2 regions of the Streptomyces sp. NPDC031418 genome follow, and region 2 is predicted to be linked to the other one. Evidence: riboswitches for the same ligand, from Rfam matches in the RefSeq annotation. Region 2 holds a riboswitch; the other holds the start of a gene.

Region 1 (10,478 bases), on a different contig from region 2:
CCGCCCCCGGACACGGCGAGGGCCCCGCCCGGCACCAGCCGGACGGGGCCCTCGGCCTCGGCTCGCTCAGTCCTCGTACGCGTCCAGCGGCGGGCAGGAGCACACCAGGTTGCGGTCGCCGAAGGCCTGGTCGATACGGCGCACCGGCGGCCAGTACTTGTCGGCGGCCGAGACACCGGCCGGGAAGACGGCCTCCTCGCGGCTGTAGGCGTGCGCCCACTCACCGCCGAGCGCGGCGGCGGTGTGCGGGGCGCCCCGGAGCGGGTTGTCCTCCGCGGGCCACTCGCCGGAGCCCACCTTCTCGATCTCCGCGCGGATGGCGATCATCGCGTCGCAGAAACGGTCCAGCTCGGTGAGGTCCTCGGACTCGGTCGGCTCGATCATCAGGGTGCCGGCGACCGGGAACGACATGGTCGGCGCGTGGAAGCCGTAGTCGATGAGGCGCTTGGCGACATCGTCGACGCTCACACCGGTCGCCTTGGTCAGCGGCCGCAGGTCGATGATGCACTCGTGCGCGACCAGACCGCCGGGGCCGGTGTACAGCACCGGGTAGTGCGGCTCCAGGCGCTTGGCGACGTAGTTCGCCGACAGCACGGCCACCTGGGTGGCCCGCTTCAGCCCCTCGCCGCCCATCAGGCGGACGTACGCCCAGGAGATCGGCAGGATGCCCGCCGAGCCCCACGGAGCGGCCGAGATCGGACCGACCCCGGTCTCCGGGCCGGCGGCCGGCTGGAGCGGGTGGTTCGGCAGGTACGGCGCCAGGTGCGACCGTACGGCCACCGGGCCGACGCCCGGACCGCCGCCGCCGTGCGGGATGCAGAAGGTCTTGTGCAGGTTCAGGTGGGAGACGTCACCGCCGAAGTGGCCCGGCTTGGCGAGGCCGACCAGCGCGTTGAGGTTGGCGCCGTCGACGTACACCTGGCCGCCCGCCTCATGGACCTGGGCGCAGATGTCGGCGACGTGCTCCTCGAACACACCGTGCGTGGACGGGTAGGTGATCATCAGCACGGCCAGCTCGTCGCGGTGCTGCTCGATCTTGGCGCGCAGATCGTCGACGTCGATCTCGCCGTCCTCGGCGGTCTTCACGACGACGACCTTCATGCCGGCCATCACGGCGCTGGCGGCGTTCGTGCCGTGCGCCGAGGACGGGATCAGGCAGACGGTCCGCTGCTCGTCACCGTTGGCCCGGTGGTAGCCGCGCACGGCGAGCAGGCCGGCCAGCTCGCCCTGCGAACCGGCGTTCGGCTGGAGCGAGACCTTGTCGTACCCCGTCACCTCGGCGAGACGGTCCTCCAGCTCACGGATGAGCGTGAGGTAGCCCTCCGCCTGCTCGGCCGGGGCGAAGGGGTGCAGCTGGCCGAACTCGGGCCAGGTGACCGGCTCCATCTCGGTGGTCGCGTTGAGCTTCATGGTGCAGGAGCCCAGCGGGATCATGCCACGGTCGAGCGCGTAGTCGCGGTCGGCCAGCTTGCGCAGGTAGCGCAGCATCGCAGTCTCGGAGCGGTGCTGGTGGAAGACCGGGTGGGCCAGGTAGTCGTCGGTGCGCAGCAGCGCCTCGGGCAGGGCCTCGCCGGCGGCCGCGTCCAGCGCCTCGATGTCGCCCTCGACGCCGAAGGCGGAGAAGACGGCGGCGAGCTGGGCTCGGTTGGTGGTCTCGTCGCAAGCCAGGGAGACATGGTCGGCATCGACCAGACGCAGGTTGACGCCGCCCGCGCGGGCGGCGGCGACGATCTCGGCGGCCTTGCCGGGCACGCGCGCGGTGAGGGTGTCGAAGAAGGCGCCCTGGACCAGCTCGACCCCGCCGGCCGTCAGCCCGGCGGCGAGGACGGAGGCGTAGCGGTGCGTGCGCCGTGCGATGGTCCGCAGCCCCTCCGGCCCGTGGTACACGGCGTACATGCCCGCCATGACCGCGAGCAGCACCTGCGCGGTGCAGATGTTGCTGGTGGCCTTCTCCCGGCGGATGTGCTGCTCACGGGTCTGCAACGCGAGCCGGTAGGCCTTGTTCCCGTCGGCGTCGACGGACACGCCCACCAGCCGGCCCGGCAGGCTGCGGGCGAACTTCTCGCGCACGGCCATGTAGCCGGCGTGCGGGCCGCCGAAGCCCATCGGCACACCGAAGCGCTGGGTGGTGCCGACGGCGATGTCCGCGCCCAGCTCACCCGGCGAGGTCAGCAGGGTCAGGGCGAGCAGGTCGGCGGCGACGGTGACCAGCGCGCCCAGCTCGTGCGCCTGGTCGATGACCGGCTTGATGTCCCGTACGGCACCGGAGGCGCCCGGGTACTGGACCAGCACGCCGTTGATCTCGCGGGCGGCGAGGTCGGCCGGGATGCCCTCGCTGAGGTCGGCGACGACGACCTCGACGCCGGTCGGCTCGGCACGGGTCTCGATGACGGCGATCGTCTGCGGCAGCGCGTCCGCGTCGACGAGGAAGAGACCCTTCTTGTTCTTGCCCATCCGCAGCGACAGCGCCATGGCCTCGGCGGCGGCCGTGCCCTCGTCGAGGAGCGAGGCGCCGGAGGTCGGCAGGCCGGTCAGCTCCGCGACCATGGTCTGGAAGTTCAGCAGGGCCTCGAGGCGCCCCTGGGAGATCTCCGGCTGGTACGGCGTGTAGGCCGTGTACCAGGCCGGGTTCTCCATGACGTTGCGGAGGATGACGGGCGGCGTGAAGGTGCCGTAGTACCCCAGGCCGATCATCGATCCGAGCACCTGGTTGCGGTCCGCCAGGGAGCGCAGCTCGGCGAGCACCTCCGCCTCGGTGCGGGCACCCGGCAGATCGAGCGCGTCGGCGTTCTTGATCACATCCGGGACCGCGGCGGCGGTCAGCTCGTCCAGCGAGCCGTAGCCCACCTGCGCGAGCATCTTGGCCCGCGCCTCCTGGTCGGGCCCGATGTGGCGCTGCTCGAAGGGGATGCCCGCTTCGAGTGCGGAGAGCGGAATGCGATGGGCGGTCATGGCGGAGGCCTCCTGGTCTGACGCGACCTTCGAGGGCACCACGGCGCGGGTGCCCGGACGGCCTCCCCCTCTGTCATCTCAACCTGAGAGTTTCACCGGGCACGCCCGGTTTTCACCGTCGGTGAGAGCGGAAGCCGTCGACACCCGCCCTGCTTTCCAGAGTGACCTCGTCCGTGCGGTACGTGAGCCTGAGAGATTCCGGGGAGGATTTGCTCCTTCGGCGCCTCCGACGTGGTCGGAGGACTCTCCCGCACGGGGTCAGCAGCCGCTGTCAGCCTACCAGCGAGGTCAACGCCTGGGCCCTCGAGTGGCCGCCTCGTTGAATGTGCTCTTTTGTAGTGCTTACGGATGAGTTGCGACCAAGTGGAGGGAGAGGGACCGTGCAGACCGACATCGATCCGCGCAACCTGATCGGCCGCAAGGCGTTCGACCGCGATGGCACCAAGATCGGCACCATTGACGAGGTCTACCTCGACGATGCGACGGGCGTGCCCGAGTGGGCGGCCATACGCACCGGCCTGTTCTCCCGGGACGCCTTCGTCCCTCTGGAACCGAGCGAACTGGTCGACGGCTCCCTCCGGGTCCCCTTCGAGCGCGCCCTGATCAGGGACGCCCCCGACTTCGGGGTGGGCCGCCATCTCTCCCCCGAGCAGGAACTCCAGCTCTACCACCACTACGGCCTCGACACATCGCCGCACCCCCCACTTCCGGACCACGACTTCGGCAAGCTGGCGGGCACGGAGGAAACCTGACCCGCCCCACGAAGCCTTGATCCCACCCCGTCCTCGAACTCACCCGGAACCGGGCTGGACCCCGGCCGGACCTACGGGCTGCCGGGTTCCGGGGTCCGGCGCGGAGCCGGCCCGATGGCCACCGTCCGCCGCCGGGACCCCGGCGGGCGGGTCGGCGACGCCCAGCACCAGCGGCAACGGCTCCACCGCCTCCAGTGCGGCGTCCCCGACGAGGAAGGTCCGCACCCGCCCCGGCTCGGACTGCGGCGTCTCGAACCGCACGGTGACCCGCCCCACCCCGCTGCCCTGCACCCAGCCGTACCCGTACTCCGCGTGCCGCACGTCCTGCCCCGGCCGCCACAGCCGCTCCGCGGGCTCCGCGCCCCGCTCCGCCCCCTCGGTCTCCGCCTCGGCCTCGGCACCGTCCGCCTCCCCCTCTTCCTGCCGCTCGCCCTCCTCCGCGGCCCACGCCGCCTGCGCGAACAGATCCTCCTGCGTGTAGTCGGCCAGCCCCGACACGCCCACCCCGAGCAGCCGCACCCCGCCCGTGGTGTCCACCGAGTCCAGCAACCGCGCGGCCGCCTCCCGCACCACCGCCGGATCGTCCGTGGGCCCGCGCAGCGTCTCCGAGCGGGTCAGCGTCGAGAAGTCGTACCGCCGCACCTTCAGCACGATGGTCCGCCCGGACAGCCCGGCCCCGCGCAGCCGCCCCACGCACCGGTCGGCGAGCCGCCGTACCTCCAGACCGATCCGCAGGCGGTCGTGGATGTCGACGTCGTAGGTGTCCTCGACCGACACCGACTTGGCCTCGCGCTCGGCCACCACGGGCCGCTCGTCATGGGCCAGCGCCATCGCGTACAACGCCTGCCCGTGCGCCTTGCCGAGCAGCCGGACGAGTTCGTCCTCGCCCGCCTCCGCCAGCTCCTCGACGGTGGTGATCCCGGCCCGCCGCAGATGGTCTCCGGTGGCCGGCCCCACCCCCGGCAGGGTGCGCACCGGCATGGGCCCCAGCAGTTCCCGCTCGGTGCCCGGCTCGATCACCACCAGTCCGTCCGGCTTGGCCTGCTCGGAGGCGATCTTCGCGAGCATCTTGGACGCGGCGAGCCCGACCGACCCCGTGAGCCCGGTGACCGCCTTGATGTCGCTGCGCAGTCTGATCCCGGTCAGCCGCGCCGACTCCTCGTCCCAGGCCGCTCCCCCGGCCTCCAGGTCCACGAACGCCTCGTCCAGGCTCAGCGGCTCCACCAGCGGGGACAGCTCCCGCAGCAGCGCCATCACCTGCTCGCTGACCGACCGGTACAGGGAGAAGCGCGGCACCAGATACGCCGCGTTGGGCGCCAGCCGGCGCGCCTGGGCCATGGGCATCGCCGAGTGCACCCCGAGGACCCGCGCCTCGTACGACGCCGTGGCCACCACACCGCGCGGGCCGAGCCCGCCCACGACGACCGCCTTCCCGCGCAGGCTCGGCTTGGATGCCTGTTCCACGGAGGCGTAGAAGGCATCCATGTCGAGATGCAGGATGGTGGGCGCGTTTCTCACATCTCCGATGCTGCACCACGCCACTGACAATGCCCGCGGACCGGGACCGGAGCCCCGGCCGACCGGGCCGTCAGACCGCCCGGTTGCGCCGCCGTGCCAGCTCGTCCGCGGGGTTGTGCCCGACGAGGGTCTCACCGGTGTCGATGCGCTCTCCGTGCAGCTGGGAGAGCGCGCTTTCCACGTCCCGCCACACCACTCCGACGGCGATGCCGAAGATGCCCTGACCGCCCTGGAGCAGGGCGTGGACCTCGTCCGGCGAGGTGCACTCGTACACCGTGGCGCCGTCGCTCATCAGGGTCATCCGCTCCAGATCACGGAAACCGCGTTCTCTGAGGTGCTGGACGGCCGAGCGGATGTTCTGGAGCGACACACCGGTGTCCAGAAAGCGCTTGACGATCTTCAGCACGACGACGTCACGGAAGCTGTACAGCCGCTGCGTGCCGGACCCGTACGCGGGCCGCACACTGGGCTCGACCAGGCCGGTGCGGGCCCAGTAGTCGAGCTGCCGGTAGGTGATGCCGGCGGCCGCGCAGGCGGTGGGCCCGCGGTAACCGATCTGCTCGGACGTCATGGCCGCCACCCCTTTGCCGTCCGGCACCACCGTCGGCCGCTGCGGGGCGTGCTCGACCGCGCTGCCGGCATGGGGGTACCCCCTGTCCGAACACAGCTGAGAACCGGGGGGAGGGTACGGACCGCTCTCCCCGAAACCGCGTCCGGGGGCACCCCCAGCCGTACCGTCGCCGCTCGTTCTCACGCCGACCTCCGTCCTTGACCTGCCTTCTCGACGGTAGGCAGTCACCAGGGGTGCGTCAACGATCGCCACACTCGGCACGCCGAGTGATAATCACCCTAGGAGTGGTTTCCCGTGTCCCACCGCGGGGAAAGGCTAGCCGAATGCGCTCACGGGAAGCCGTAGGACGCTCTCAAGGGCCGGTGGCAATTGCCCACCGGCCTGGCCGTACGAAGCCACCGCCGGCCGGCACGCGCCGCCAGCGGTCACCGCTTCCGGCGCCTCACTGGCTGCTGGTACCGAAGTCCTCGGGCGAGATCTGGTCGAGGAACTCGCGGAACTTCTCCACCTCGTCCTCCTGCTCGTCCGGGATGGCGATACCCGCGTCGTCCAGCACCGTGTCACTTCCGTAGATCGGCGTTCCGGTGCGCAGGGCCAGCGCTATGGCATCGGAGGGACGGGCGCTGACCTCGACCCCGCTGGCAAAGACCAGCTCCGCGTAGAAGACGCCTTCCCGCAGGTCGGTGATGCGTACTTCGGTCAGCTCCTGGCCGACGGCCTCCAGCACGTCCTTGAAAAGGTCGTGGGTCAGCGGTCGGGCGGGGGCCATGCCCTGCTGGGCGAAGGCGATCGCCGTCGCCTCCCCCGGTCCGATCCAGATGGGGAGGTAGCGGTCGCCCCCCACTTCGCGCAGGAGCACGATCGGCTGGTTGGAGGGCATTTCGACCCGGACACCTACGACATCGAGCTCGTTCACACAGCAACCCTAGGCCGTGCTCGGGACGTTTGGGTAGTCGGGCCGGGAACAGGTGCCCGATCCGGTCGCCCCGGACCCCGCCCGGTCAGGGCAGCCGGATCCCGAGCGCGGTCTTCACCAGAGCCGCGTGCAGCTTCACCGTGAGCGCCGCCAGCTCCTTGGTACGGGCCTCGGCGAGCGCCCTGGTCTGCGGGTTGCGGTGGCGCTTGAGCGGGGCCACCACCTGGTCCACCAGGCCGGCCTCGCGATCGGCCGCCGCCTTCATCACCCTAAGGTGGCGCGGCTCGATCCCGAATCCGCCCAGCTCGGCGATGAGGGACGCCACGGTGACCGCCTCCGCGTCGTAGACGCCCTCCTCCAGCGGAGCGATGAGCCCGTAGGACTCCCACTCCTTCAGCGCGCCCTCGTCGATGTCGGCGGCCGCCAGCAGCTCCGCCCGGCCGACCCGGGCCACCGTGGGGCCCTCCGGCCGCTCCGCTTCATGCTCCGCGGTGCGCTGGCGCCCCACCAGCGGCAGCTGTACGGCCTCCCCGCGCTCCATGGCGTCCAGCTGCTCACGGATCACCTTGAGCGGCAGATAGTGGTCCCGCTGCATCCTGAGGACATGGCCGAGACGGGTGACGTCCTCGGCGCTGAACTTGCGGTACCCCGAGGGGGTCCGCTGCGGCTCGATGAGCCCCTCCGACTCCAGGAAGCGGATCTTGGAGATGGTGACTTCGGGGAACTCGTCGCGCAGCACGTTCAGCACCGTGCCGATGCTCATCAGCCCACTGTCCCTGGCGGCGGTACCGCTTCCGGCACCGCCACTCGGTGTTTGCAGCATGGACCTTCCCTGGGGGATCCCCGGACCGAGTCCGGGGGCGGGTCAGATGCCCTGCCGGCTCGCGTAGAACACCAGCCGGTACTTGCCGATCTGCACCTCGTCGCCGTTCTGCAAGGCGACCTGGTCGATCCGCTCACGGTTGACGTAGGTGCCGTTCAGGCTGCCCACGTCGGCCACGGTGAACGAACCGTCCGGGGAGCGCCGGAACTCCACATGGCGACGCGAGACCGTCACGTCGTCCAGGAAGATGTCGCTCTGCGGGTGACGTCCGGCCGTGGTCAGATCGCTGTCCAGCAGGAAGCGGCTGCCCGAGTTCGGACCCCGGCGCACCACCAGGAGCGCCGAGCCGAGCGGCAGGGCGTCCACCGCGGCCTGCGCCTCAGGCGAGAGCATCGGCAGCGGCGTCTGGCCGGTCGCCTCCGCCTCGTAGGCCTCGAGACCGGAGATGGAGATCGTGGACGTGGTCTCGGAGGCACGCTCCGGCACCACACCGGGGCGCAGCGGCGCACCACAGTTGGAGCAGAAGCGGGCGTTCTCCGCATTGCGGTTACCGCACCTCGTACACACCAGGACCGACATCGACGGATCCTCCTGCTGCGGCTGCCCCGCCGGGGCGTTGGACGCGTACGGGCCGGGAGTGAACCCTCCACCCGTACCTGAGGTTGACGGTTGCCCGAAACCTATGCCGCCGGACTGGGCAGGGTCAACAGACGCCGCGCCCTGACCTCCCGAAATGTCACCACCCGGACCAGCGACCTGGTCCCGGAACAGCGGGCGCTGGCCCTCCGCATCAGGCTGTGCGCGATGACGGGCGGTCGCGTTGGCGTTGCCCTCTCGCGCGCTCTTGCCGAACAACTTCGCAAACAACTTCACGGGCGATTCCCCTTGACCGAAACAGACCCGCCCGTGGGGCAGGACGAACCCTGATTGCCTACACCGGCCGACCCGGACATCCTCACAACGTCCGTGCCCACCAGACAGTTTCCACCACGCACCACCTCTTCGGTGCGCCGACCCCCCGCAACCTCATGCCCCTGCCGGATGTCCCCCATGCACCACCGGTTCACTGGGAGGACGACCGAGCGTAGTCAGGCCGCTTCGCCTGTCGCAAGGCGTCCACGACGATCTTGCCCGACCGTGCGACGGTGACCGTGGCCTGCTCCTTCTCCAGAGTCTGCACCACACCTCCCGGGATGTTCAGCGCCGGCTCCAGGTCCTGCGGCTTGCCGATGACCTTGAAACGATAGGGGGCGTTGATCTTGTTCCCGTCCACGTCCACGCTCTTGCCCGCATCCGCGAAATAAGTGCCGGCCACCACACGCACTCCGTTGACCTCGATCGCCTCCGCACCGGCCGCGCGCAGCTCCTGGATGGTGTCGAGCAGCATGTCCGCCTGGACCGTCCCCTTCGTGTCCTCGATCGTCAAGGTGATGCCGGGACCCTGAGCGCCCACCGTGCCCGCCAGGATGCCGAGTTGCTTCTCCTTCTCGGCGGTCTGCTTGCGCGCCTCGGCGGCCTGGTCGGAACTGCTCTGGAGTTCCTGACGCTGCTTGTCGAGTCCCTGCTTCTCGTCCTGAAGACGCTGTGTGCGCGAATCCAGTTCATCGAGGATGCGTACAAGATCTTCCTGGCGTGCGCCGCGCAGCGCGCTGTCGGTGTCGCTGTTGGAGGCGACCTGCACGGCCAGACCGAAACCGAGGCCGAACAGGAGGACCGCGACGATGAGTTGGGCCCGGGTGAAGCGCGGCGGCCACAGTCCCTTGACCAGCCGCTGCCGGCCGGTCAGCGGTTCCGGAGCGGGGTCCGCGGACGTCGGCTCGGTCCCTGGTGCCTGGGCGGGCACCTCGGCCGGCAGCTCCTTGCGCAGCCTGTTCTCCGCCTTCTGCGGCTGTTCTTCCTGATCGCTCATGGATGTCACGCCCGGAACACGTGCCGTCGGATCGCCGCGGCGTTGGAGAAGATCCGGATGCCCAGGACCACCACGACACCCGTGGACAGCTGCGCGCCCACGCCCAACTTGTCGCCGAGGAAGACGATGAGCGCGGCGACGACCACGTTCGACAGGAACGACACCACGAAGACCTTGTCGTCGAAGATCCCGTCGAGCATGGCCCGCAGACCGCCGAAGACGGCGTCCAGCGCCGCCACGACGGCGATCGGCAGATAAGGCTCGACCACCGCCGGAACCTCGGGCCGGACCAACAGGCCGGCCACGACTCCCACGACGAGGCCCAGTACGGCGATCACGATGTGCCCTTCCCAGTCTTCTCGGCATTCGGCTGTGCTGTGCGTACGATCACGCTGGGAGCGGCGGGCAGCCGCACGTCACCCTCGGTGGAGATGGTGGCGCGGATGCCGTAGTTCTGCTCCAGGGCATGCAGATACAGGCCGTCGGCGCTGTTCTGGAACCCGGTGCTCAACCTTTCCCCGTCCCCCACCGCCAGCACCGTGTACGGCGGCACCAGCGGCCTGTTGTCGACCAGTATCGCGTCACCCGCGGCCCTGATCGCGGACAGGGCGGTCAGCCGCTGCCCGTTGATCGAGACGGCCTCGGCTCCGGAGGCCCACAGACCGTTGACCACACGCTGCATGTCACGGTCGCGCACCCGGCCGGTGTCGGAGAAGCCCGCGGTCTCCCGCGGATTGGTCCCGTCACCGCCCGTGGTGGCCTCCTTGGCGTCGTTCACGACGAGCTTGACGCCGGGGCCGTGCACCGCGGTGGCGCCCGACAGCAGGCTCACCAGGTCCGCCTCGGCGCTGCCGCCGCTCGACCGCAGCGCGGCCCGCTGCCGGGCCGTGACGTCGTCGCGCAGCTTGTCGACCGTGCTCTCCAGCTTGTCCGCGTCGGCGGTCTCCTTGTCGACGCGGTCGATCAGCTCCTGGCGCTCCTTGGCCACCACGGGCGCCGCGATCCGCGCCTGTGCCGCCCCCACCGTCACGACCAGC
Region 2 (10,478 bases):
GGGAGGCGACCGCCGTCGAGGCACTCGGGCTGCTGCGGCTCAGGCAGTGGCAGTGGGCGGCGGCCCAGCGGTGCTTCGAGGAGGCCCAGCGGATCCTGGCCCGGATCGGCCCGGGCGAGGACGGCCACGCGGACGTGCCCCGCGCCACCGCCCTGCTGGAGCACCACCTCGGCCGCGCCCAGAGCAAGCAGGGGGAGCACACCGCCGCCGTCGCCCGGCTCAACGGCGCCCTCGTCCGGTTCCGCGAGCTGCCCGGCGGCGACCCCTACAACGAGGGCCGGGTCTACATGAGCCTGGGCGAGGCCCATCTGGACGCGGGAGACGCGGACCTCGCCCGGGTGTGCCTGGACGAAGCCGTCACGCGGATGACCGAGGCGGGCGCGGGCCTGCAACTCGCCGGTGCCGTCGAGGCCAGGGCCGACTGCCACCGCCGCGCGGGCCGCCCGGCCCAGGAGGCGGCGGACCTGCGCACCGCCGAGGCCTGCCTGGCGGAACACGGCGACGACGCCGGCCTCGTGCGGGTCCGGGCCCGACTGGCGGAACTGGAGGCGTGAGGCGCCGGTTCAGGGCCGGGCCGCGGGGAGCGGCTCGACGGTGACGCTGTGGGCCATGTCGCCGGTGCGCACGGTGAGTCCGGGGACGGCGGACGCCACCGGCCGGCCGTTCGCCACCCAGGTGTGGAGGGCGGAGGCGTAGACGGCGGGATCGCACAGGTCGGGCCGCCCGTCGGGGCCCGCGGCGGCGGACAGCCGCAGCAGCTCGCCCGCACGGGTGCCCACGACGCAGCGGTCGGGGCCGTCGACATAGGCCGCGAGTCCGCAGTACGGGTAGCGGTCCAGCGCCTCCGCCACCCAGGCGGCCGGCGGCCCGAGCACCGGGTCGTCCGCGGCCGCGCGGCGTACGACGACATCGGCCAGCGCCACCCGGCCGGGCTCCCGGGTCTCCTCGTCGACCACCGTGTGCGTGAGGTCGAACCGTGCCGCGACGGCCTCCGACGGGCCGGGCCCGTCGTCGGCCACCGGGTACCGGACGAGCGTCACCTCCGGCGTGTCGGGGCCGGCCGTCCGGGCCAGGACCCGGACCGGCGCGGTGACCCGGCCGGGGGTGTACGGCGGCAGCGGCAGCGGCTCCAGCAGGGCCGGGCGTCCCTCGGGTTCCGGGAGGTCCATGAGGTCGTAGAACATCCGGCGCAACAGGGCGGCCGACTCTCCCGGCGCGGAACTGGTCTGCTCCGCCAGCTCCTTGTACCGGCCGGGGTCGTGCGTGTCGATCGCCCGGTCGATCTGGTCGCGCAGACTGCCCCGCCGCACCAGCCGGGGAGCCGTGCGACCGAGCGCGGCCACCGGGGAGTCCGGGTCGAGGTCCGCCTGCGGGAACGCCCCGAGCAGCACCGGGACGCCGATGGACGCCGCGTAGTAGGTGACGCTCGAATGGTCGCCCAGCACGCAGTCGGCGGCTATCAGCGCCTGGCGCCAGCCGTCCAGCGGCGAGACGGCGTCCAGACCGGCCCGCCGTGCGGTGTCCAGCCAGGCGCGGACCTGTCCGGGGCCGTGGCCGTACCAGATGTTCGGATGCAGGACGGCCGTCGTGCGGTACTCGTCGGCGGGCAGCTCCGCCGCCAGCCGGGACAGCAGCCAGGGCAGCAGATCATCCGCGCCCGGCGTGCCGGTGCCGTCCGTCGCGGGGCCGCCGAAGAGGGAGCGCGGTGCCCAGGTGGAGCTGACGACGATCAGCCGCCGGCCCTCCGCCACCCCGAGCGCCCGGCGGAACCGGTCCCGCTGGGGGAGTGCGGCGAGGATGCGGTCGTAGCAGGGGTCCCCGGCGAGCACCGCGGTGGGCGCCGCCTGCGGACACGCGGCACGCAGCCGCTCCAGCTGTTCGGGGTGGGAGAGGACCGTGGCCGAGGCGAGCGGCCGGCCGTCGTGAAGCAGCCAGTCCGGCGAGAGGCCGAACACGGGCGCCTGCGGCCGGTGTCCGGTGTCCGGTGTCCGGTGTCCGGTGTCCGGTGTCCGGTGTCCGGTGTCGCCAGCCTTTTATTGTAGCCAACCCCGTGCGACAGGACCGCCAACTTGCCCTGGATCAGGCCCAGTTCACCGCCGTAGCTGGCGGAGACCGCCAGGTCGAACCGGGTGGCCAGGGCCTGCTCCCAGGGCAGGACCGGGAGCCCCGCCCGGGCCAGCAGCTCGGGCACCCCGGCCAGGAACGGGGAGGAGCCGGTGCAGGTGGCGAACATCTGCACCCGGAGGTCGCCGTCGAACAGCGGGAGGACGTCCAGCAGACGCGTCGCGGACGTCACGTTGTGCACGACGAACAGGACCCGACGGCAGCGGACCCGGGTGACCCAGCGCTCGGCGTCCGCGCCCACGGGCACCCGCAGCCATCCCGCCCCGCCCGTCACTCCGGCCCCCCGCCGTCCCGGTGCCCCCGTCGTCTCAGCACTCGATGATATTGACCGCCAGCCCGCCGCGCGCCGTCTCCTTGTACTTCACCGACATGTCCGCGCCCGTGTCCTTCATGGTCTTGATGACCTTGTCCAGGGACACCTTGTGGGAGCCGTCGCCGCGCATCGCCATCTTCGCGGCCGTGACCGCCTTCACCGCGGCCATGCCGTTGCGCTCGATGCACGGGATCTGGACCAGGCCACCGACCGGGTCGCAGGTCAGGCCCAGGTTGTGTTCCATGCCGATCTCGGCCGCGTTCTCCACCTGCTCCGGGGAGCCGCCGAGCACCTCGGCGAGCGCACCGGCCGCCATGGAGCAGGCGGAGCCGACCTCGCCCTGGCAGCCGACCTCGGCGCCGGAGATGGAGGCGTTCTCCTTGAAGAGCATGCCGATCGCGCCGGCGGCGAGCAGGAAGCGGACCACGCCGTCCTCGTCGGCGCCGGGCACGAAGTCCATGTAGTAGTGCAGGACCGCCGGGATGATCCCGGCCGCGCCGTTGGTGGGGGCGGTGACCACCCGGCCGCCGGCCGCGTTCTCCTCGTTCACGGCCATCGCGTAGAGCGTGAGCCACTCCATCGCGTGCGCCAGCGGGTCGCCCTCGGCGCGCAGCTGGCGGGCCGAGACGGCGGCGCGGCGGCGGACCTTCAGCCCGCCGGGCAGGATGCCCTCGCGGCTCATGCCGCGCTGCACGCACGCGCGCATCACCCGCCAGATCTCCAGCAGGCCCGCGCGGATCTCCTCCTCCGTGCGCCAGGCCCGCTCGTTCTCCAGCATCAGCGAGGAGATCGACAGGCCGGTCTCCTTGGTGAGGCGGAGCAGCTCGTCGCCCGTGCGGAAGGGGTACTTCAGGACCGTGTCGTCCAGCTTGATCCGGTCCGCGCCGACCGCGTCCTCGTCGACCACGAAGCCGCCGCCGACCGAGTAGTACGTCTTGGTCAGCAGCTCCGCGCCGGAGGCGTCGTACGCCCACAGCGTCATGCCGTTGGCGTGGTACGGCAGCGCCTTGCGCCGGTGCAGCACGAGGTCCTGGTCGAAGTCGAAGGCGATCTCGTGCTCGCCCAGGAGCCGGATCCGGCCCTCGGCCTTGATCGCGTCCACGCGCGCGTCGGCCGTCTCCACGTCCACCGTGCGCGGCGAGTCGCCGGCCAGGCCGAGCAGGACGGCCTTCGGGGTGCCGTGGCCGTGCCCGGTCGCGCCCAGGGAGCCGTACAGCTCCGTCCGGAGGGTCGCGGTCTGTTCCAGCAGCCCTTCGTTGCGCAGCCGGCGGGCGAACATCCGCGCCGCGCGCATCGGGCCGACCGTGTGGGAGCTGGACGGGCCGATGCCGATCGAGAACAGGTCGAAGACCGAGATGGCCACGGTCACTCCTCAAAAAGCAGGGGTGGCGGGGCCCCGGGATCGCCGGGTGCCCCACCGGGGACTTGCCTGGCCGGGTCCGTGGGTCCGGACCCGGGTACTGCGGGGGCCTGAGCTACTTGTTCAGACCCGGGTACAGCGGGTGCTTGTCGGCGAGCGCCTTCACGCGCGCCTTGAGGGCCTCGGCGTCGTAGGACGGCTTCAGCGCCTCGGCGATCACATCGGCGACCTCGGCGAAGTCCTCGGCCGTGAAGCCGCGGGTCGCCAGGGCCGGCGTACCGATCCGCAGACCCGACGTGACCATCGGGGGACGCGGGTCGTTCGGGACGGCGTTGCGGTTGACCGTGATGCCGACCTCGTGCAGCCGGTCCTCGGCCTGCTGGCCGTCCAGCTCGGACTCGCGCAGGTCGACCAGGATCAGGTGCACGTCCGTGCCGCCCGACAGGACGTTCACCCCGGCCTCGCGGGCGTCCGCGGCCGTCAGGCGCTCGGCGAGGATGCGCGCACCCTCCACCGTACGCTGCTGGCGCTCCTTGAACTCCGCCGAGGCGGCGACCTTGAAGGAGACCGCCTTCGCCGCGATCACATGCTCCAGGGGACCGCCCTGGAAGCCCGGGAAGACGGAGGAGTTCAGCTTCTTCGCGAACTCCTTCTTCGCGAGGATGATGCCGCCGCGCGGGCCGCCCAGCGTCTTGTGGGTGGTCGAGGTCACGACGTCGGCGTGCTCCACCGGGTTCGGGTGCAGACCGGCCGCGACCAGGCCCGCGAAGTGGGCCATGTCGACCCACAGGTACGCCTCGACCTCGTCGGCGATCCGCCGGAACTCGGCGAAGTCCAGCCGGCGCGGGTACGCCGACCAGCCCGCGATGATCACCTTCGGGCGGTGCTCCTTGGCGAGCCGCTCGACCTCGGCCATGTCGACCAGGCCGGTCTCGGCGTCCACGTGGTAGGCGACCACGTTGAACTGCTTGCCGGAGAAGTTCAGCCGCATGCCGTGGGTCAGATGGCCGCCGTGCGCCAGGTCCAGGCCGAGGATGGTGTCCCCGGGCTGGGCGAGGGCGAACAGGGCCGCCTGGTTCGCGGAGGCGCCGGAGTGGGGCTGCACATTGGCGTACTCGGCGCCGAACAGCTCCTTGAGCCGGTCGATGGCGATCTGCTCGGCGACGTCGACGTGCTCGCAGCCGCCGTAGTAGCGCCGGCCCGGGTAGCCCTCGGCGTACTTGTTGGTCAGCACCGAGCCCTGCGCCTCCATCACCGCGAGCGGCGCGAAGTTCTCGGAGGCGATCATCTCCAGCGTGGACTGCTGGCGGCTCAGCTCGGCGTCGACCGCGGCGGCGATCTCCGGGTCCAGCTCGTGCAGGGACGTGTTCAGGACGGTCATCGGGGTACGACTCCTCAGCCGGCGGTGAAGGCGGTGTACTCGTCGGCGCTCATGAGGGCCTCGGGCTCGTCCGTCACACGCACCTTGAACAGCCAGCCGCCCTCGAAGGGAGCGGAGTTCACCAGCGACGGGTCGTCCACGACGTCCTGGTTGATCGCGGCGACCTCACCGGTGACCGGGGCGTACAGGTCGGAGACCGACTTGGTCGACTCCAGCTCGCCGCAGGACTCGCCCGCGGTCACGGTGTCACCGACGGCCGGGAGCTGGACGAAGACCACGTCGCCGAGCGCGTTGGCCGCGTGCTCGGTGATGCCGACCGTCGAGACGCCGTCCTCGGCGTCCGACAGCCACTCGTGCTCCTTGCTGTAGCGAAGCTGCTGGGGGTTGCTCATGGCCTGAATTCTCCTGTACATGCGGGAGTGCTGATGAAGGGGGGGACTGCCGGACCTGGTGCCGGGCGGGGAAATGTGCGCAGGGTCACGTCAGGGGGACGTGCCGAGGCCCAGTGTCTACTTCTGCCGCTTGTAGAAGGGCAGAGCCACGACCTCGTACGGCTCGTGGGTGCCCCGGATGTCCACGCCGACGCCCGGGGTGCCCGGCGCCGCGTGCGCCGCGTCGACGTAGGCCATGGCGATCGGCTTGCCGAGGGTGGGGGAGGGGGCGCCGGAGGTGACCTCGCCGATCACCTCGCCGCCGGAGACGACGGCGTATCCGGCGCGCGGCACCCGGCGGCCCTCGGCGACCAGGCCGACGAGCACCCGGGGCGGGTTCTGCTCGGCGCGGGCGGCGGCCTCGGTGAGCGCCTCGCGCCCGACGAAGTCACCCTCCTTCTCGAACTTCACCACCCGGCCGAGCCCGGCGTCGAAGGGGGTGAGGGCGGTGGTCAGCTCGTGCCCGTACAGCGGCATGCCCGCCTCCAGGCGCAGGGTGTCCCGGCAGGACAGACCGCACGGCACCAGGCCGGCGCCCTCGCCCGCCTTGGTCAGCGCCTGCCACAGCTCGACGGCGTGCTCCGGCTTCACGAACAGCTCGAAGCCGTCCTCGCCGGTGTAGCCGGTGCGGGCGATCAGGGCGGGGACGCCGGCGACGGTGCCGGGCAGGCCGGCGTAGTACTTCAGGCCGTCGAGGTCGGCGTCGGTCAGCGACGTCAGGATGCCGGGGGACTCCGGGCCCTGGACGGCGATCAGCGCGTAGGCGTCCCGGTCGTCGCGCACCTCGGCGTCGAACCCGGCGGCCCGCTCGGTCAGCGCGTCCAGCACCACCTGGGCGTTGGAGGCGTTGGCCACGACCATGTACTCGGTCTCGGCGAGCCGGTAGACGATCAGGTCGTCCAGGATGCCGCCGTCGGCCTGGCAGATCATGGTGTAGCGGGCGCGGCCGACGCCGACGGAGGCGATGTTGCCGACCAGGGCGAAGTTCAGCAGGGCGGCCGCCTGCGGGCCGGTCACGGTGATCTCGCCCATGTGGGAGAGGTCGAAGAGGCCGGCCTTGGTGCGTACGGCGAGGTGCTCGTCGCGCTCGGAGCCGTAGCGCAGGGGCATGTCCCAGCCGGCGAAGTCGGTCATCGTCGCACCGAGCGCGCGATGCACGGCATCCAGCGCGGTGTGACGGAGTTCAGTGCTGCTCATCGGTCGGTCGTCTCCCAGGGCACACGGACGGGGCGAGGAACGTTCCTCCCCATCTGTCATCGGAACCTGAGAGGTTCGCCACGACCGCCACCGGGACGATCAGGGCTTGCACCTTGGGTGGAGCCACTGACACAGCGGCCCGCTTTTCAGATGTGCCTCGCCCGCGCGGTAACGGGGCCTGAGAGATTCAAGGGAGGGACTTGCTCCTTCGGCGCCCCAGCGGCGACGGCTGGGGACTCTCCCGCGCGGATTCAAGCGGCCGGTATGCAGTTGGCGCGCACATCATTGCACGGCGCGGCCGCTTTTGTAACCGACCTGTGGCAGCACCCGGACCCGCCCGCCACCACCGCCTATTACCTTCTCTTTACGGTCGACGGGAAAGAAGTTGACCGAGTCGACAGGGGAGGACGATCACGGTGAACAGGACCCCCGCGTACGCCACCGGCGTCATGGTGCCGCGGCAGCGGACCAGCGCCACCATCCGCGCCGTGCGCGATCTGCGCGACCGCGCCGGCCGCACCCCGCGCACCCTGCTCTTCGGACCCCGTGACGTGGTGGTGCTCACCGGCCTGCCCGGCAGCGGCAAGTCCACCCTCATGCACCGCACGGTCACCGGCCGCCGCATCGACTCGCAGGACACCCGCGACCGCTTCGCCGCCCGGCTGCCCCGCGGCCTCCCCTACGCCCTCTACCGCCCCCTGGTCCGCCTCGCCCACTACGCGGCGCTGCGCCGCGCCCTGCGCACCGGCGAGGGCGTCGTCGTGCACGACTGCGGCACCCAGGCCTGGGTGCGGAGCTGGCTCGCCCGGGAGGCCCGCCGCCGCGGCGGCACCCTGCATCTGCTGCTGCTCGACGTCGACCCCGCGACGGCCCGCGCGGGCCAGCGCGAGCGCGGCCGGGGCGTCTCCCGCTACGCCTTCCGCCGTCACCGCCGCACGACGGCCCGCCTGCTCGACGCGATCGAACGCGGCCAGCTCCCCACCGGCTGCACCACAGCCCTCCTCCTGGACCGCCCCGCGGCAAACACCCTGCACACCCTCTCCTTCACCCCCTGACCTGGCGCCGGACCGGGCGGCTGCGGGCGGGCACCCGCGCGTGGGCTTCACCGGCTGGCGTCGGGCCGGATGGGGGCGGACGCGCACGGTCGTGGTTGGTCTTCGCGGGCGGGGGCCGGGCCGGATGGCCGCGGGCACGCACCCGCGCCGCGTGGCCTTTGCCGGTTGGGCCGGGCTGGACGGCTGGGGGCGCCGTGCGTCGCGTGGCCTTCACCGGCTGACGCTGGACCGGGCGGCTGCGGGCGGGCACCCGCGCGTGGGCTTCACCGGCTGGCGCCGGGCCGGATGGGGGCGGACGCGCACGGTCGTGGTTGGTCTTCGCGGGCGGGGGCCGGGCCGGATAGCCGCGGGCACGCATCCGCGCCGCTTGGCCTTTGCCGGTTGGGCCGGGCTGGACGGCTGGGGGCGCCGTGCGTCGCGTGGCCTGCACCGGCTGACGCTGGACCGGGCGGCTGCGGGCGGGCACCCTGCTTGTCCTTCACTGGCTGGCGCCGGGTCGGACGGCTGCGGGTGCCGTGTGCTGCTTGGCCTTCACCGCTCGATGCCGGCCCGGACGGCTGCGGGCGCGCTCCCGGCTCAGCCTTCACCGGCTGGCGCCGGCCCGGCTGGGGGGGGGGCATGCAACCGCCCCGCGTACCCTTCACCGGCTGGCGCCGGGCGGACGGCCGGGGGTGGTGTACCCGCTAGCCTTCATGCACACAGCAGTGGTTCCCAGCAGGCGGTAGGCAGATGGACTTCCCGGCGGATCTGCCCGCGGACATTCCCGCGGGCTTCCCGGCTCAGGCGCACCCCCACCCGCACGGCGGTTGGCCCGGCAACGAACTCGAGGAGGTGCTGTCGGCCTCCCTCGGGATCCCCGCGGCGGCCGGCCGGATCGTGGAGGTGCTCGGCCGCAGCTTCCTGTGGATCCCGCTGCCCTCCGGCGGCGGCCCGGACAGCGGCCCGCTGGATCTGCCCACGACCGAGATCGCGGGCCAGGTGTACGTCCCGGTGTTCAGCTCGGAGGAACAGTTCCGCCAGGTCGTCGGCTCCCACATGGGGTACACCATCGCCCCCGCCGTGGAGTTCGCCCGCGGACTGCCCCCGCAGGTCGGCATCGTGGTGAACCCCGACGGGGTGGTCGGCATCCCGCTGCCGCCGCAGGCGGTGGCCGAGCTGTGCCGCAGCGGCCGTACCCCGCTCGACGGCCCCGCCGCCGGCGGCCGGGTCCGGCTCTTCGAACCCGACTGGCAGGACGACCCGGTGGACTTCCTCGCCGCCGCCTCCGCCGAGTTCGCCGGGATCGGTGTCGTGCACACCGCCCGCCGCTGTCTCGCCGCGATCGAGACGGACGAACCGGTGCTTTTCGTCGGCGTGGAACTCTCCCAGTGGGAGGGCGACCTCCGCGCCCGTCCCCTGGAGGCGCTGGGCCGGGCCCTCGCCCGTGTCCCGGTCGCCTGGCCGGTCAACCTGGTCCTGCTGGACGTGACGGACGACCCCGTGGCCGAATGGCTGAAGCACCACGTCCGGCCCTTCTACCAGTACGGCCAGTAGAGACACCCGAGGGGCGTGGGGCGCGGGTGGCCACCAGGCACCCGCACCCGCGCACGCACAGGCGGCTCCGCGCCACCGGGCGCTTAAGCTGTCCCCGAACCCGGGCGCACTGAACAGAAGGGCACGACAAGGTGAGCGCGAGCCACAGCGGCAGCGTCGAGCACATGCTGCGTCAGGTCACCCCCGGCCGCTACGACGCCTACGAGGCCCTGCTCCGCGCCCTTGCCACCCCCTCCGCCGGCCAGATCTGGATGCTGCTGTGGCACGGCCAGGCCGGCTCCCCGGACGCCCAGTACGGGGACATGGAAGTCGGCGGCTTCCACTACGCCCCGTGCGTCACCTCCGCCCAGGAACTCTCGGCCAGCGGCTGGAACCGTTCCTACGAGGTCGTCGACGGCCTCGACGTCGCCCGCACCCTCTACCCGGACCACTACGGCCTCTGGCTCAACCCGCACGCCCCGGGCGGCGGCGTCGGCATCCCCTGGCTGGATCTGCGCCGTATCGCCACCGGCCTGGACCGGCAGCCCGCGGGACCCCTCCGGCTGTCCGAACCCGGCATCGAGATCCCACAGTTCTACGCGCTGCTCGCGCAGAACGCCCACCGCACCCCCGCGCTGCGCACCCTGCGCCGCGCCTGGGTGCAGCCGGCGCTCGGAGCGCCGTACCTCGCCATCGGTCTGGACGTCTACGACACCTCGCCCGCCGCGGTCGACTCGGTGCGCGCGATGATGCAGCAGTCCGTCGGCGCCGTCCCGGAAGGGCTGCCGGTGTCGACGGTCGCGATGACCGACGACTACGACCCCGTGGTGATGTGGATGCGGGCCAACGCGCGCCCCTTCTACGACCGCGAGGCGCACGCGGTCGCGGCCCAGCCCCAGCCCCAGCCGCAACTCCAGGCCCAGCCCCTGCCCCAGACCCCGGCCGCCGGTTACGGCTATCCCCCGGCCCACGGCGGCTACTGACCCCGCACTGACCTCCCGGCGGCCTCTCCGCTGACCTCGCCTTTCGGTCACCGGCCGGCCGGAACGGCACCCTTGTCCGAGGGAGCGAACCCCTCCGTCACCGTCCGGTCACCGGGACTCAC

Evidence for each region. Region 2 has a riboswitch for glycine ahead of gcvT (glycine cleavage system aminomethyltransferase GcvT). Riboswitches for the same ligand answer to the same signal wherever they lie in the genome.
Region 1: it holds a riboswitch for glycine, as region 2 does, so the genes downstream of both, gcvP (aminomethyl-transferring glycine dehydrogenase) here and gcvT (glycine cleavage system aminomethyltransferase GcvT) in region 2, are expected to answer to the same signal.

Annotation. Positions count from the first base shown of each region.
Region 1 covers NZ_JBVIJC010000012.1:308,599-319,076, forward strand. The annotation lists gene gcvP (aminomethyl-transferring glycine dehydrogenase) at 67-2,952, opposite strand; glycine riboswitch at 3,119-3,213, opposite strand; gene ACZ5CZ_RS20495 (PRC-barrel domain-containing protein) at 3,333-3,704, shown strand; partial or broken gene ACZ5CZ_RS20500 (DNA polymerase IV) at 3,626-5,222, opposite strand; gene ACZ5CZ_RS20505 (MerR family transcriptional regulator) at 5,293-5,976, opposite strand; gene ACZ5CZ_RS20510 (bifunctional nuclease family protein) at 6,236-6,709, opposite strand; gene ftsR (transcriptional regulator FtsR) at 6,795-7,532, opposite strand; gene ACZ5CZ_RS20520 (FHA domain-containing protein) at 7,575-8,405, opposite strand; gene ACZ5CZ_RS20525 (DUF881 domain-containing protein) at 8,596-9,441, opposite strand; gene ACZ5CZ_RS20530 (small basic family protein) at 9,447-9,779, opposite strand; gene ACZ5CZ_RS20535 (DUF881 domain-containing protein) at 9,776-10,478, opposite strand, start outside.
Region 2 covers NZ_JBVIJC010000001.1:175,554-186,031, forward strand. The annotation lists gene ACZ5CZ_RS00780 (tetratricopeptide repeat protein) at 1-554, shown strand, start outside; gene ACZ5CZ_RS00785 (hypothetical protein) at 564-1,955, opposite strand; gene ACZ5CZ_RS00790 (L-serine ammonia-lyase) at 2,433-3,800, opposite strand; gene glyA (serine hydroxymethyltransferase) at 3,913-5,178, opposite strand; gene gcvH (glycine cleavage system protein GcvH) at 5,193-5,570, opposite strand; gene gcvT (glycine cleavage system aminomethyltransferase GcvT) at 5,688-6,806, opposite strand; glycine riboswitch at 6,850-6,962, opposite strand; glycine riboswitch at 6,963-7,060, opposite strand; gene ACZ5CZ_RS00810 (AAA family ATPase) at 7,256-7,861, shown strand; gene ACZ5CZ_RS00815 (enhanced serine sensitivity protein SseB) at 8,591-9,394, shown strand; gene ACZ5CZ_RS00820 (enhanced serine sensitivity protein SseB C-terminal domain-containing protein) at 9,559-10,356, shown strand.